Regions from separate parts of the Noviherbaspirillum saxi genome, predicted to be linked through region 1. Evidence: riboswitches for the same ligand, from Rfam matches in the RefSeq annotation. Region 1 holds a riboswitch; each other region holds the start of a gene.
What was found. A riboswitch is a leader RNA that binds a small molecule or an ion and turns the genes downstream of it on or off. The one in region 1 is predicted to bind cobalamin.
Positions count from the first base shown of each region.

Region 2: linked by a shared signal. The riboswitch ahead of D3871_RS29210 (cobaltochelatase subunit CobN) and the one ahead of cobT (nicotinate-nucleotide--dimethylbenzimidazole phosphoribosyltransferase) in region 1 are both predicted to bind cobalamin.
Region 3: linked by a shared signal. The riboswitch ahead of D3871_RS08185 (CoA-acylating methylmalonate-semialdehyde dehydrogenase) and the one ahead of cobT (nicotinate-nucleotide--dimethylbenzimidazole phosphoribosyltransferase) in region 1 are both predicted to bind cobalamin.

Region 1 is NZ_QYUO01000001.1:1,223,393-1,228,032, forward strand. Features, by position in the region: gene D3871_RS05855 (protein phosphatase CheZ) at 1-677, opposite strand, end outside; gene D3871_RS05860 (alpha/beta hydrolase) at 957-1,805, opposite strand; cobalamin riboswitch at 1,903-2,138, shown strand; gene cobT (nicotinate-nucleotide--dimethylbenzimidazole phosphoribosyltransferase) at 2,210-3,244, shown strand; gene D3871_RS05870 (adenosylcobinamide-GDP ribazoletransferase) at 3,250-4,014, shown strand; gene D3871_RS05875 (histidine phosphatase family protein) at 4,016-4,573, shown strand.
Region 2 is NZ_QYUO01000003.1:1,354,562-1,359,201, reverse strand. Features, by position in the region: gene D3871_RS29220 (DMT family transporter) at 1-219, opposite strand, end outside; gene D3871_RS29215 (zinc-binding dehydrogenase) at 694-1,848, opposite strand; cobalamin riboswitch at 1,954-2,158, shown strand; gene D3871_RS29210 (cobaltochelatase subunit CobN) at 2,400-4,640, shown strand, end outside.
Region 3 is NZ_QYUO01000001.1:1,735,512-1,740,151, forward strand. Features, by position in the region: gene D3871_RS08175 (3-hydroxyacyl-CoA dehydrogenase NAD-binding domain-containing protein) at 1-1,798, shown strand, start outside; cobalamin riboswitch at 1,946-2,158, shown strand; gene D3871_RS08185 (CoA-acylating methylmalonate-semialdehyde dehydrogenase) at 2,431-3,966, shown strand; gene D3871_RS08190 (acyl-CoA dehydrogenase family protein) at 3,980-4,640, shown strand, end outside.

The DNA of each region.
Region 1 (4,640 bases):
GCCATCGCGGCTTTCACTTCCGGCGGTGCATTGTCGCGCAGCAGCTGCGCCAGTTCTTTTTCCGCAGTGCTGGTGATGTGGACGATTTTCTTGATCAGCTGGCCGGTGATGTCCTGGAAATCCTGCGCCATCATGATATCGAGCAGGCGTGCCTTCTCGGTTTCGGTGGCATCCATCACGACAGTGGCAAACTGGCGCGAATCGCCGGCCAGCGCCTTGAATTCGTCGATGCTGAGCTTGCCGTCGAACAGCATGGCCCAGCGGGTTTCCATGTCCTTGGCCTTCTTGGACAAGGCTTCCTGTTCGGGAAGGCAGGTGTCGACCGTGTTGAGCACCTTGTTGGCCGCCTGTTCGGTCAGCGCGGCGACATGCTCCAGCCGTCCTTGGGCGTCGGTGATCTGGCTGGCGACATCCGACAGCGAACGGTCGTAGCCCAGTTCGCGCAGCGAGTCGTGCAGCATGCGCACGATGCCGCCGAGGCGCTCATACATACCCTTGTCCGACTGGTCTTCAGGGGCCTCGGATGCATTGTCGACCACCTCGGCGACGGGTTCTTCGCCATCATCTTCCATCACTTCCGGCGCGGATTCCGCCGGGACCACTGTTTCCACGGTTTCCACGCGTTGCGCGGCTACTTCGTCAAACAGTGCTTCAAGATCATCTGCAGCGTCGCTCATGTCGGTACTTCCCTTTGTTCGTAGTCAGCCTGTTATCGGTGTCGGTCAAAAGCTGGTTGCAGTGCACGGACTTGCGCAACTCACCACGCCTTAGCCGCACACCCTGTAAAAGACGCTTCAGCGGAGATGCGCCTGCGATACCTGCAGGCGTGCGATACCCAGCTATTCTTCAATACGATTATCAGTCACGAATTTCTTCTGCGCAACACGAACTTGCAGCGCGCACAAATGCGCGGCCGTAAACTGTTGCGATGAGGTTCCGTCAAGACAGAATCCACGCTATATGCTTGTTAAAAGATCAATGGTCGCTTGGCACAAAGGATGACCCGGCGTTGCAAACGCATCGCAGATCGTCAGGTGATTCAGTCCAGGGAGGGGAACGGCGGCGCGGTGCGCAGGCTTCCAGGCGTTTTCAAGCAGTTCCGTCTGGCGCCTGAACTCGTCCGATTCCAGCGCGCCATAGGCGGTAATGAAGGGCGCAGGATGCGGCTGAGGCATCAGGACCGGCGACAACGGGGCAACGTCCTGTTCGGTCAACTTGAGGTCGACATTGACAAACTCCGCATGCCGCACCGGTTCCAGGTCGTACAGTCCCGACATCAGCACGCCGCCCTTGATCAGGTCGGCCGGCAGGTCGCTGCCATAGACAGTCCAGTGCGCGGCCATCATCATTGCAGCCAGGTGCGCGCCGGCCGAATGACCCGCCACCACGATGCGGCGCGGATCGAAATCGTATTTGTCGGCGTTGCGGTATAGCCATGCCACCGCGCGCAGTTGCTGACACACGATCTCGGCGATCGACGCATGCGGCGCCAAGGTATAGTTGGTCAGCGCGACATTGAAGCCGGCGCGGGTAAAGGCCGGCGCCATGAAAGAAAAATCGGATTTGTCGAGCGAGCGCCACCAGCCGCCATGAATGAATACCAGCAGCGGCGCATCGCTGCGGCTCGCCGGAAAAAAGTCCAGACGTTCGCCGCTGGATTCGCCAAAGGCCAGATCGAACAGTGCAGCATGCGAGCGGCGCACCTGCATCGAGTCTTTCAGCCAGCGTGTGAAAATATAAGGGTGGTCGGGAATGGAGGCACGGGCGTTGTATTGCTGGTTGTAGTATTCGGCTTTGTTTTTCATAAATGACGCGTGAAGGGCAGGGCAAATGCCTAGTCTACTGTCTATTCATCGATATGGCCCGCCCGGCTTGCCGAATTGACTCCGTTCGGCGCGCACCTTACACTGCCTGCATTCTGGTGCCCGCAGCCGCAGTCGCGACTGCAGTTAAACGGGAAACACGCTGCTCCCTGGAGTACAACGTGTGCTGCCCCCGCAACGGTAAGCAAGCGTTATGACGGAAGCCGCAAGGCGACTGCCTGACAGACGGTCCCTCGTACCACTGTGCAGTCTGCATGGGAAGGTCGACCGGTTCATCTTGCCAGCCCGGATACCGGCCGGAATGGTTGGCGGACAGTTGTTCAGTTCGCCGGCGCAGTGCATGCAGACGGGGTTTTCTGCTGTCCCGACCTTCCTATATAAATCACATGCCTATTCCATCTGTCGAACCGACGGTCAATGCTGCGCTATCCACGCTGCTTGAAGCCGCCATCAACAACAAGACCAAGCCGCCGGGCAGTCTTGGCGAACTCGAATCGCTGGCGCACCGGATCGGATTGATTCAGCGTACGGTACATCCGCGTATCGTGGCGCCCGCCGTCATCGTATTCGCCGGCGACCATGGCATCACTGCCGAAAACGTGTCTCCGTATCCGCAAAGCGTCACCTGGCAGATGGTGGAGAATTTTCTTGCCGACGGCGCCGCGATCAATGTGTTCGCGCGTCAGAATGGCTGCGCCTTGCATGTGGTCGATGCCGGCGTCAACCACGATTTCGGTATACGTGACGGGCTGCTGGATCGAAAGATAGGCCGCGGGACGCGCAACTTCGCGCAGCAGCCCGCGATGAGTCATGATGAATGCATGCTTGCGATCGAGCGCGGCGCTGCGTTGGTCGGACGGCTGGACGGCAACGTGATCGGTTTCGGCGAAATGGGAATCGGCAATACGACCGCTGCCGCAGCATTGATGCACAAGATGACCGGCGCGCCGCTCAGCCAATGCGTGGGTGCGGGCGCCGGCCTCTCGGCCGATGGCGTTGCACATAAATTGCAAGTCCTCGAACGTGCGGTTGCGCTGCATGAGCATGCCAGCGAAGCAATCGATGTGCTGACCACCTTCGGCGGGTATGAGATCGCCATGATGGTAGGCGCCATGCTGGCCGCTGCCGAGAAGCACATGGTGTTGATGATTGACGGATTCATTGTCACCAGCGCCTTGCTGGTGGCGGCGAAACTGCAGCCGGCGATACTCGACTACTGTGTGTTCTCGCATTGTTCCGATGAACGCGGACACCGGCTGATGCTCGCGCATCTTGGCGCGCGTCCCTTGCTGCAGCTGGGATTGCGTCTGGGCGAGGGCAGCGGCTGCGCGCTGGCGTTGCCGCTGGTGCATGCAGCGGTCAATTTTCTCAATCGCATGGCGACCTTCGAATCTGCGCAGGTCAGCGGCAAGGAGCGCTAGGCGCCATGCATCAGCTCAGGCTGTTTTTCACCGCGCTGCAATTCTTCACGCGCCTGCCGATTCCGCGCTGGGTCGGATTCGAGCCGGAATGGCTGCATCATGCAAGCCGGTATTTCCCTGCAGTGGGCATCGTGGTCGGTGCGGTCACTGCCAGCGTCTATGCACTGGCGAGCCTGTGGCTGCCGCCCCTCGTCGCGGTCATGTTGTCGACGATTGCGGGCATTTACCTGACCGGCGCGTTTCATGAGGACGGTTTCGCCGATACCTGCGACGGGATGGGCGGCGGCATGACGCGCGAACGGGTGCTGGAGATCATGACCGATTCGCGCATCGGCGCTTACGGTGCGATCGGTATCGTGCTGATACTGGGCCTGAAATCTGCAACGCTCGCGCAATTGCCTCCACAGGCGGCTATCGCTGCACTGTTGCTGGGGCATCCACTGTCGCGCCTGGCAGCCAGTGCCTTGATATGGAAGCTCGCCTATGTCAAAGGCGAGGGCAAGGCAAAGCCTCTGGCGCAAGGCATGACACACGGGGAGTTTCTTGTTGCGGTCCTGTCGACGGCCGTACCGGTGGCGGTCTTGCTGACACTAGGCTGGCTGAACCTGCAAGCCTTGCTTGCTGCCCTTGCGGCGGTAGTCCTTGTCACTCTTTGGCTTGCGCGCAAATTCGTTCGCCGTCTCGGCGGCTACACCGGTGATTGTCTTGGCGCAGTCCAGCAGGTCGCTGAAGTCGTCTGCTACCTTGCCGTCCTGGCAGCCGCACACTGAAATGCGTTTGTATCTGATCCGTCATGGCAAGCCCGAGGTTGAGCCTGGCGTCTGTTATGGCAGCACCGATCTCCGTGTATCGGAGCCTGAACATGCACGCGTGCTGGCGTCGCTATTACCCGCACTGCCGCATGGCCTACCGGTCTATTGCAGTCCGCTGCAACGCTGTCGCGCATTGGCGGTCGCCATCGCCGACGCAAATGGCAGTGCTAATGCGATCGTCGACCCGCGTCTCGCAGAGATGGATTTCGGCGCCTGGGAAATGCGCCCCTGGCAAAACATTTCTCAAGCCGAAGTCGACGCTTGGGCTGCCGATGTCGTCCATTACCGTCCCGGCGGCGGCGAAACCGTGCTTGAAGTGGCGACGCGCGTCCGCGACTTTCATGAAAGCTTGCGTGCGCAATCAGTGCAGACAGCGATCGTCGTTTGCCATGCGGGAAGCTTGCGCCTGCTTAGCCAATGTCCACACTACGGTTCTGTTGCTGAAGTGGCGCGCCATGCCGCTGCTGTGATGCATGATATTGGTTACGGGACACTCTCTATCCTTGATTGTCAGTAAGGCAAGTTCCGGTTTGGCCGGCACGAGAAATTCTGTTTGCGGCTAGTCCTCAAGCGCTTACGCTTGT
Region 2 (4,640 bases), on a different contig from region 1:
CTTGCCGGTTGCGATAGCGATTGCGAGCAGCAATAGTCCAGCCAGCACGAAGCGGTAGCCTGCGAACACCAGCTTGCCGGGGATGTCGGCTTGTGCAATTCCAAACAGCGCGTAGCCATTCTTGATAGCCGGATAAGAACTACCCCAGAGCAGGCAGCATAAGGTAGCGATCAGCAAGACGACTTTGGGCTTGGTAAAGATGTTGCCGACGGAGGGCATACTGCGGGATTTCACGGCTGATACAGTTGACATGGACAGGAAGATTGAAAAATCAGAACAAGCTGCGCGCCGGTTATAGCGGCCGACGCGGCATCAAAAGGGAAGATCATAACAGTCATCGTACAACTTCGCATTGGCGTCATACATTCTGGCTTTGTAGTGTTTCTTTAATGCGTCTAACGATGGTTTAACGACAGATCGGCATCTGTGCCTGATGCGACGCCTTTCAACTCACTTGGCGAGGCTCAAAACGTGTTTTAACAAGCGCATGGAGAAGCGCTTTTGCTGATTCGCGAAAAGGAGGGAATGGCTGCCGGCTGCCAGCGAACGGAAAGCATGAGATCGTCGAACTCGATTCTCCGGCTGTGGGCGGCCCCACAGCGGGCATGCATACGACTATGGTTATCGAACACCGGCCACGAGGTCTCCCTGCCGGCGCCTACAGAACGAATATCAGAACGTCAGCAATATCGCTCACTGCCCGACCAGTCCCTTCGAGGGGACGATCAGGTATTTCTCGCCGGTGCTTCTCTTGCCATATGCTGCAATCGCATCCGGCTGCAAGGCTTCGGCAAGCGAAACTTCCTTCGTGTAATGGCTGGCGAAGGTCGTTTTCAATTCGGCGGCCACGCGTTGCTTCAGTCGTTCAACGGTCGCCGGACCGGCCTTCTGCAGGAACGGAAACAGCAGCCAACCTCCCATGCCCCAGGTCATGCCGAAGTCGCGGATAAATTCCGTCGGGCGCATGTCCAGCGAGCCGTAGATATAGACCTGCTTGAACGTGGTTGAGCCGTAGCGGCTGTATTCCTTGGCGTTTCTGTTTGCCGCAACTTCCATTCCGCTGAGGATCTGTCCGGCCAGCTTGCCGCCACCGATGGCGTCGAACGCGATCGTCGCACCGGTTGCCGCAAGCGCATCGGTCAGCGACGGCATGAAGTTATCGGCATCGGAATTGCAAATGTACTTCGCGCCGATTTTCCTGAGCAGGTTTTCCTGCTCCTGCGACCGCACAATGTTGACCAGGTCGATACCGTCCTGCAGGCAAATGCGGTTCAGCATCTGGCCAAGATTGGATGCAGCGGCCGTGTGCACCAGTGCCTTGTGTCCTTCCGCACGCATGGTTTCCACCATGCCGAGTGCAGTCAATGGATTGACGAACGAGGATGCCCCCTCCACGGCGGTTGCGCCATCCGGCAGCAGCAGGCATTGCTCTACCGGGACGCAGCGGTACTGAGAGTACATGGCGCCACCGAGCACAGCGACGGTCTTGCCCAGCAGCTGCCGGGCAGCGGCGGATGCGCCCGATCCAACCACGAGTCCGGCGCCCTCGTTACCCACCGGCATGGACATGTCGAGCCGCGCGGCCATGGCTTTCAATCCGCGTTCTGGAACACGGGCTGTGACGACAGGGCCGTTGGCCGTTTCGATGGCCGTCGCCGCGCTCATGTCGGCTGCGCCGAACAGCAGGCCAATGTCGGAGGGGTTGATAGGGGAGGCGTCGATGCGAACCAGCACCTCATTGTCCTTGGGTACCTGCACAGGCACTTCAACCAGAGACAACTCCAGCTCACCGCTTTTTTTGACGAGCGAACGAAGTTGCAGGGAGGTACCTGATTCATTGGTGTGCATTGCTGTCTCCTTCGCGATGGCTTTGGCCGGTTTTGGGGAATGACGCTGATCTTAACACCGGCGGGATTTGCATGTTTTAAGGCGGCGATCCATTCAACTGGTGTTATACTCCGGGCCACTTTAGGTGCCTTTCTCATGTTCATTGAGAGGGTGAAACGGGAAGCCGGTGACTCTGATATTCAGACATTCCGGCGCAGCCCCCGCTACTGTAGGCCGGATGACTCCGCATTGCTCCACTGTGCTAGTGCATGGGAAGGAACGGAGAAAGAAGATGGCAAGCCAGGAGACCGGCCTAAAGCATAAGTAGCACCATTCCCCGGGGTGATGGGAAAGGTTCTGTTGATGGCTGCGTGCCGCAACCTCTCATAGAACAGTTTCGCCTGGATCTGGTGCATTGCATATGCCAATCAAAGGGAACCTAGTGTCGCTCGATAATCTTTTGCACGCTCGACAAAAAAGCTTCTGCAACGGATGGTGAGCTTCCCCAAGAGTTCTCTTCGCTGATTTTTCTACCACTGATCAGCGCTGGACTATAGTGAAAATCCATATTGATGGTCAGTAAACTCGCATCCTATCTGGTTTGCATCCTCTTCTGCGCGATCTCTGGGCAGCTAAACGCGGCAACCCTATTTGGCATCGTCACTGAACGCGCTGCTCCGACTGCGATCGAGGCAGCGCACCGCCATCTCGCAAGCCACCCGAACGACCGCATTCTGTTGCGTACGCCGGCTCAACTCATGGCGGCGAGCGACAGGCAACTCAGCCAGTGGCTTGCGCAGGCCGACATCGTATTAGCGGTCTCTGTCTTCGGGGATCCCTCGCGGCGCCTGAAGGATGCCGTGGCGCGGTATGCCCGACCGCAAGCGGCTGTCCTGGCGATGAACGGCGACTCCGGTTTAAGCCTGATGAGCCGTAATCTTTCTGCGAATAAATCAGGCAGCCTGAATAACTTCCCTCCAGAAACCTTACGCGAGCTTGCGCTTGAACACCCGCCCGCAGCAGCACTGGCTGCCGCCACAGCTTACCCGACGGCCCGTCACTGGCTAGCCGCGCGCCAAATATGGCAGGCCGGCGGCACTGAAAATACGGCGGCGCTCTTCGCGCATCTACTTGACCCGCGCCACACCTTGGCAGCAGTGAAACCGGAACCGACGCTGCGATTGCGTGTCGGCGACAAGGAATTAAGCGATGCGGCAGCCTGGGGCGGCGGTGAAGCCCTTGGCCTGAAGGCGATGCCAACCGTCGTTGTCCTCGACCTCGCCAACATGGACGGCAGCGCTCCCACAGCTATCTGCCAGCGCATCGAACAACGGGGCCTGCCCTGTGTGCAGGTATTGACCCGCTGGGGCGGCGCTTCGCGGAACGCGCTCGAGCGCCTGCCCGAGCTGATTGCTCCAGCTAAGCCGAAAGCGTTGATTGTGTTGCAGGATTTCGTGGTGGGAGCCGCCGAAGGACGGGAGACTGTAACTGAAGCCTTCAAAAAGCTGGATGTGCCAGTGCTCAAAGCTATCCGCTTAACTGATCGTAACGTGACCCAGTGGCGTCTCTCACCCGATGGACTGCCGGCCGACTCCGTGCAGTACCGCGTTGCCTTGCCTGAGCTGCAGGGTATCGGCCAGCCTATTGTCGTCTCGGCGCTTGGACGTAGCAAGCTGGATCGGGTTACCGGCATTGAAACGCGACCGCCCGCCACATTGGCAGTGGAAGTTGATCGCCTCGCGGCCCGCGTCCATCGATGGCTGACGTTGCGCAGCAAGGCAAACCGGGACAAGCGCGTTGCCATCATCTATTACAACCACCCGCCGGGACGTCAAAACATCGGCGCCGACAACCTTGATGTGCCGGCGTCATTGTTCGACATGCTGCACGCGCTTAAGGCGGCAGGCTATACGGTCGGTGATTTGCCCGCGTCGCCGGAAGCGCTGCTCGATCGCATCATGTCTCACGGTGTGAATCTGCCGGAAGACCGCGCTGCGCTACGTGAGTTGAGCTCTTCCGTTGAAACGATCAAAGCAGCCGATTATGCCCGCTGGTTTGCGACGCTGCCGGTTCGCGTCCAGGCTGAAATGACGGGCGGACCGCTCGGACGGCTGCAGGCTGAAGTGCTCGAAGCCGAGGCCGCCAACGAACGTGCGGTCGGTCGCAAACGAGTCGATGCGGTGTTAAAGGAATTGCGTCATCTGGTGGACGGCGCCGATCATCCGAAACGCGACCAGGCAATCCGCGACATGCAGTCGTTGGAAGCCGGTTATCTCGCCTGCCTGGCCGACAAGCCGAGCCACCGTTGCGTTACGCTAGCCCCACTCAACCGCCGGCTGACGGGTTACGGTATTGAGGGACTGAAGGGGTGGGGCGCAGCGCCGGGCAAAGTAATGGTCGACAGCGGGAAATTGCTTGTGCCGGGTATCACGTTCGGCAACGTATTCATCGGTCCGCAGCCGCCGCGTGGCTGGGAAGTGGATGAGGAACTCCTGCACGCCAATACCAGCGTCACGCCACCGCACCAGTATCTCGCCTTCTATCATTGGCTGCGTGACCGCTTCCAGGCCGATGCGATCGTGCATGTAGGTCGCCACTCCACCTACGAATTCCTGCCTGGCAAAGCAGTAGGGCTGACGGCCGACGACTATCCAAGCTTGATCGCAGCCGACCTTCCCGGTATCTACCCCTATATCGTCGATGGTGTCGGCGAAGGAACCCAGGCAAAGCGTCGCGGCTTGGCCGTCATCGTCGATCACCTCACGCCACCGCTAGCCGCGACGCCCCTCTACGACCAGTTGCTGGCCTTGCGC
Region 3 (4,640 bases), 510 kb from region 1:
GATTCATAGCGTTTGCATGGGTGGCGGTCTTGAACTCGCTTTGGGCTGCAACTATCGCGTGGTATCGCCGGCTGCCCAAATCGCACTGCCGGAAGTCAAACTCGGCATCCTGCCCGGTGCTGGTGGAACACAGCGCCTGCCGCGTGTACTCGGTCTTGAAATGGCCTTGAACATGATCGTCTCTGGCAATCCCGTGCCATCGGACAAACTTGCGAAGACAGGCCTGTTCAATGAGCTGGTCCAGGGCGACCTGATGGAAGGCGCAATGGCCTTCGCCGACAAGGTTGCCGATGTGCGTCCGCTGCCGAAGGTGCGCGACATTAAGGTCGACTATCCGAATTACGAAGGTTTCCTCCAGTTCTCCCGCAACACCGTGCGCGCAATGGCTGGTCCGTTCCCGGCGCCGTTGAAGTGCGTGGAAGCCGTCGCCGCCTCCGTCACCAAGAAATTCGATGACGGCATGAAGTATGAACGCGAACTGTTCACGGAATTGGTTCAGACAACTGAATCCAAGGCCTTGCGCCATTCCTTCTTTGGCGAGCGCGCGGCCAGCAAGGTGGCTGATGTACCGGAAGACACGGCGACACGCCCCATCAAGTCGGCTGCGGTCGTAGGCGCCGGCACCATGGGCGGCGGTATTGCAATGAACTTCGCGAATGCCGGCATCCCGGTCAAGATTCTCGAAATGAAACCGGAAGCGCTGGAAAAGGGCTTGGCGACGATTCGCAAGAATTATGAAAACACGCTCAAGAAGGGCAAGCTGACCCAGGAAAAATTCGACCAGCGCGTCGGCCTGATCACCGGCACGCTGTCCTATGAAGATATTGGCCAGGCCGATATCGTGGTCGAAGCGGTATTCGAAGAGATCGGCGTCAAGGAACAGGTATTCAAGAAGCTGGACGAAGTGATGAAGCCGGGCGCAATCCTCGCATCGAACACCTCGACACTAGACGTCAATAAGATCGCCAGCTTCACCAAGCGTCCACAGGATGTGATTGGCCTGCACTTCTTCAGCCCGGCCAATGTGATGAAGCTGCTGGAAATCGTGCGCGGCGAAAAAACAGGCAAGGATGTTCTCGCTACATCCCTGCAGCTGTCGAAGAAGATCAAGAAGACCGGCGTTGTTTCCGGCGTCTGCGATGGTTTCATCGGCAACCGCATGATCGAGCAATACAGCCGTCAGGCCGGCTTCCTGCTGGAAGAGGGCGCATCGCCCGAGCAGGTGGACAAGGCGATTGAAAAATTCGGCTTCGCAATGGGTCCGTTCCGTATGGGCGACCTCGCAGGCAACGACATCGGCTGGGCAATTCGCAAACGCCGTTACGTCGAAAAGCCGGAAGTCACTTATTCCAAGACTGCGGACCTGCTGTGCGAAATGGGCCGTTACGGTCAAAAGACCGGAGCAGGCTGGTACGACTACAAGCCGGGCGACCGCAAACCCTATCCGGCGCAAGTCGTAAACGACATGATCGTCAAGCACTCGGCCGATCTCGGCATCGAGCGCCGCAAGATCAGCGACCAGGAAATCGTCGAACGCCTGGTGTATGCACTCGTCAATGAAGCTGCTTACATCCTCGAGGAAGGCATCGCCCAGCGCGCATCCGACGTCGACATGGTATACCTGACCGGCTACGGTTTCCCGCTGTTCCGCGGCGGCCCGATGTTCTACGCCGATACCGTTGGCCTGCAGAACGTTGTGATGGCAATGGAAAAGTATGCGAAAGGCCGTCATGGCCAAGCCTGGAAACCAGCACCGCTGCTGGCAAAACTGGCGGCCGAAGGCAAGACCTTCAACTGACGCGCCAACGTAATACCTCGATTTACCGGAAAGCCCGGGCCCTCAAGGCCCGGGCTTTTTTCTTGAGGATGAAACTGCACTAGCATTGCGCCCTCATTCGGCAAAACATGCGTATTTTGTATTTACGTTTACGTTAACGTAAATTGATGTTATCGTTAATCATCAGGTGCTGCACCGCCGATTCCGGCGTGCAGTTAAACGGGAAAGCGGTGCGTGTCTATGTATGTGACACCATGCCGCTGCTGCCCCCGCAACGGTAAGCAAGTGTGGTCGCGTCTTTCACGCCACTGGTCGATGGACCGGGAAGGCGATGCGGCAAGTCTTGCAAGCCCGGATACCGGCCTGATGATCTATCAGGAATGGTTGCGGAGGGCAGCGATTCGATGAAGGTCACGTATCGCCTGTGCCATGCAGTGCGCAGCGAGAGGGCCTTATTCGATTTTGCTTCCACCTTCATTCCTTGGGTCTCGGTCGTGCACGGAGGGTGCGTTACCGGGGCGCGCAATGTCCTTTCTTGCAGCGCTCAGTTCGCGGGGCCGGTGCACGAGCGCAAGGAAGGCTGGTGTGCCGGTTCCCTTTACATCATCTGGCTGTAGCGATTGCAGCACAGCCCTGATTCGAGGAAACAGACCATGACCAATCCAGCACAGGCCCATGCGGCCGCCTTTCCCTTTGTCCCCACAGTCAAGCTACTGATCAACGGCGAACTTGTCGAGTCATCGGCCAGGGAATGGCGCGATGTCGTCAATCCCGCCACCCAGGAAGTCCTGGCCCGCGTGCCGTTCGCCACGCCGGAGGAAATCCAGGCGGCGGTCGCCAGCGGCAAGCGCGCTTTCCAAACCTGGCGCAAGACCCCGATCGGCGCGCGCGCGCGTATTTTCCTGAAGTATCAGCAACTCATCCGCGAGAACATGAAGCAACTCGCGGCTATTCTGACGGCAGAGCAAGGCAAGACGCTCGCCGATGCGGAAGGCGATATTTTCCGCGGGCTGGAAGTCGTCGAACATGCCGCCAACATCGGCGGCCTGCAAATGGGCGAACTAGCGAACAATGTCGCCAATGGCGTCGATACCTATACCCTGCTGCAGCCGCTGGGCGTATGCGCCGGCATTACACCTTTTAACTTCCCTGCGATGATTCCGCTATGGATGTTCCCGATGGCGATCGCATGCGGCAATACGTTCGTGCTGAAGCCTTCGGAACAGGATCCGTTGGTAACGATGCGGCTCGCTGAACTGGCGCTGGAAGCAGGCATTCCGCCCGGCGTGCTGAACGTGGTGCATGGCGGCGAAGACGTGGTCAATGCGATCTGCGACCACCCGGATATCAAGGCTGTGTCGTTCGTCGGTTCCACCCGTGTCGGCACGCATGTGTACCAGCGCGCCTCATTGGCCGGCAAGCGCGTGCAGTGCATGATGGGCGCGAAAAACCATGCGGTCATCCTGCCGGACGCCAATAAGGAACAAACCATCAATAGCCTGGTCGGTGCGACCTTCGGCGCCGCTGGACAGCGCTGCATGGCCGTATCCGTGGCAGTACTGGTCGGAGACGCCCGGCACTGGATAGCGGATCTGGTGTCAACCGCAAAGACGCTCAAGATCAATGCCGGAGTCGAGCCGGGTACCGACGTGGGGCCGGTGATCTCATGTGCTGCACGCGAACGTGTGCTCGGCCTGATCGAGCGCGGCGTGGCGGAAGGCGCAACGCTGGAGCTCGACGGCCGCCGCCCGCATGTGCCTGGCTATGAACAAGGGAACTTCGTCGGTCCGACGATCTTCTCCGGCGTCAAACCCGGCATGAGCATCTACGATCAGGAGATCTTCGGCCCGGTACTTTGCCTTGCCTCGGCGGCCACGCTTGACGAAGCGATCGACCTGATCAACGCCAATCCGAACGGCAACGGCACGGCGATCTTCACGCAGTCCGGCGCGGCCGCGCGCAAGTTCCAGGAAGAGATCGACGTCGGCCAGATCGGTATCAACGTGCCGATCCCGGTGCCGGTTCCGCTGTTCTCATTTACCGGTTCGCGTGCGTCGAAGCTGGGCGACCTTGGTCCGTACGGCAAGCAGGTCGTGACCTTCTATACCCAAACCAAGACCGTGACACAGCGCTGGTTCGATGACAACAGCTTGTCGGTCGGCGTCAATACCACCATTGCACTTAAGTGATGCGGGAGCTGCAATGGATTTCGATCTCACGCAAGAGCAACTGGCGTTTCGCCAAACGGCACGGGATTTCGCCACCGGCGAGTTGATCCCGCATGCCGCGCATTGGGATGCTCATGCACTGTTCCCGAAAAGCACACTCGCCAAGGCGGGCGAACTCGGCTTTTGCGGCATCTATTCACCGGAGGAAGCCGGTGGACTGGGCTTGTCGCGGCTGGACGCCACAATCGTGTTCGAAGAGCTGGCTGCGGCGGACCCGTCCACTACGGCTTATCTCACGATCCACAACATGGCGACCTGGATGCTATGCACCTGGGGAGCGCCTGCGGTGCGCGCGCATTGGGGCCCGCTGCTGACCGGCGGCAGGAAACTGGCCTCCTACTGCCTGACCGAATCCGGCGCAGGTTCGGATGCCGCCGCATTGAAGACGCGTGCCGAACGCAACGCGGACGGCTATGTCCTCAATGGCAGCAAGGCATTCATTTCGGGGGCCGGCGACACCGATCTACTGGTAGTCATGGCGCGCACCGGGGGCGCAGGTGCGGCCGGCATTTCCGCCTTCGCGGTCCCGGCCGATGCGCCGGGCATTACCTACGGCCGCAAGGAAGAAAAAATGGGTTGGAACAGCCAGCCGACGCGCGCGATCACCTTCGACAACGTCCGCATTCCGGCCGACC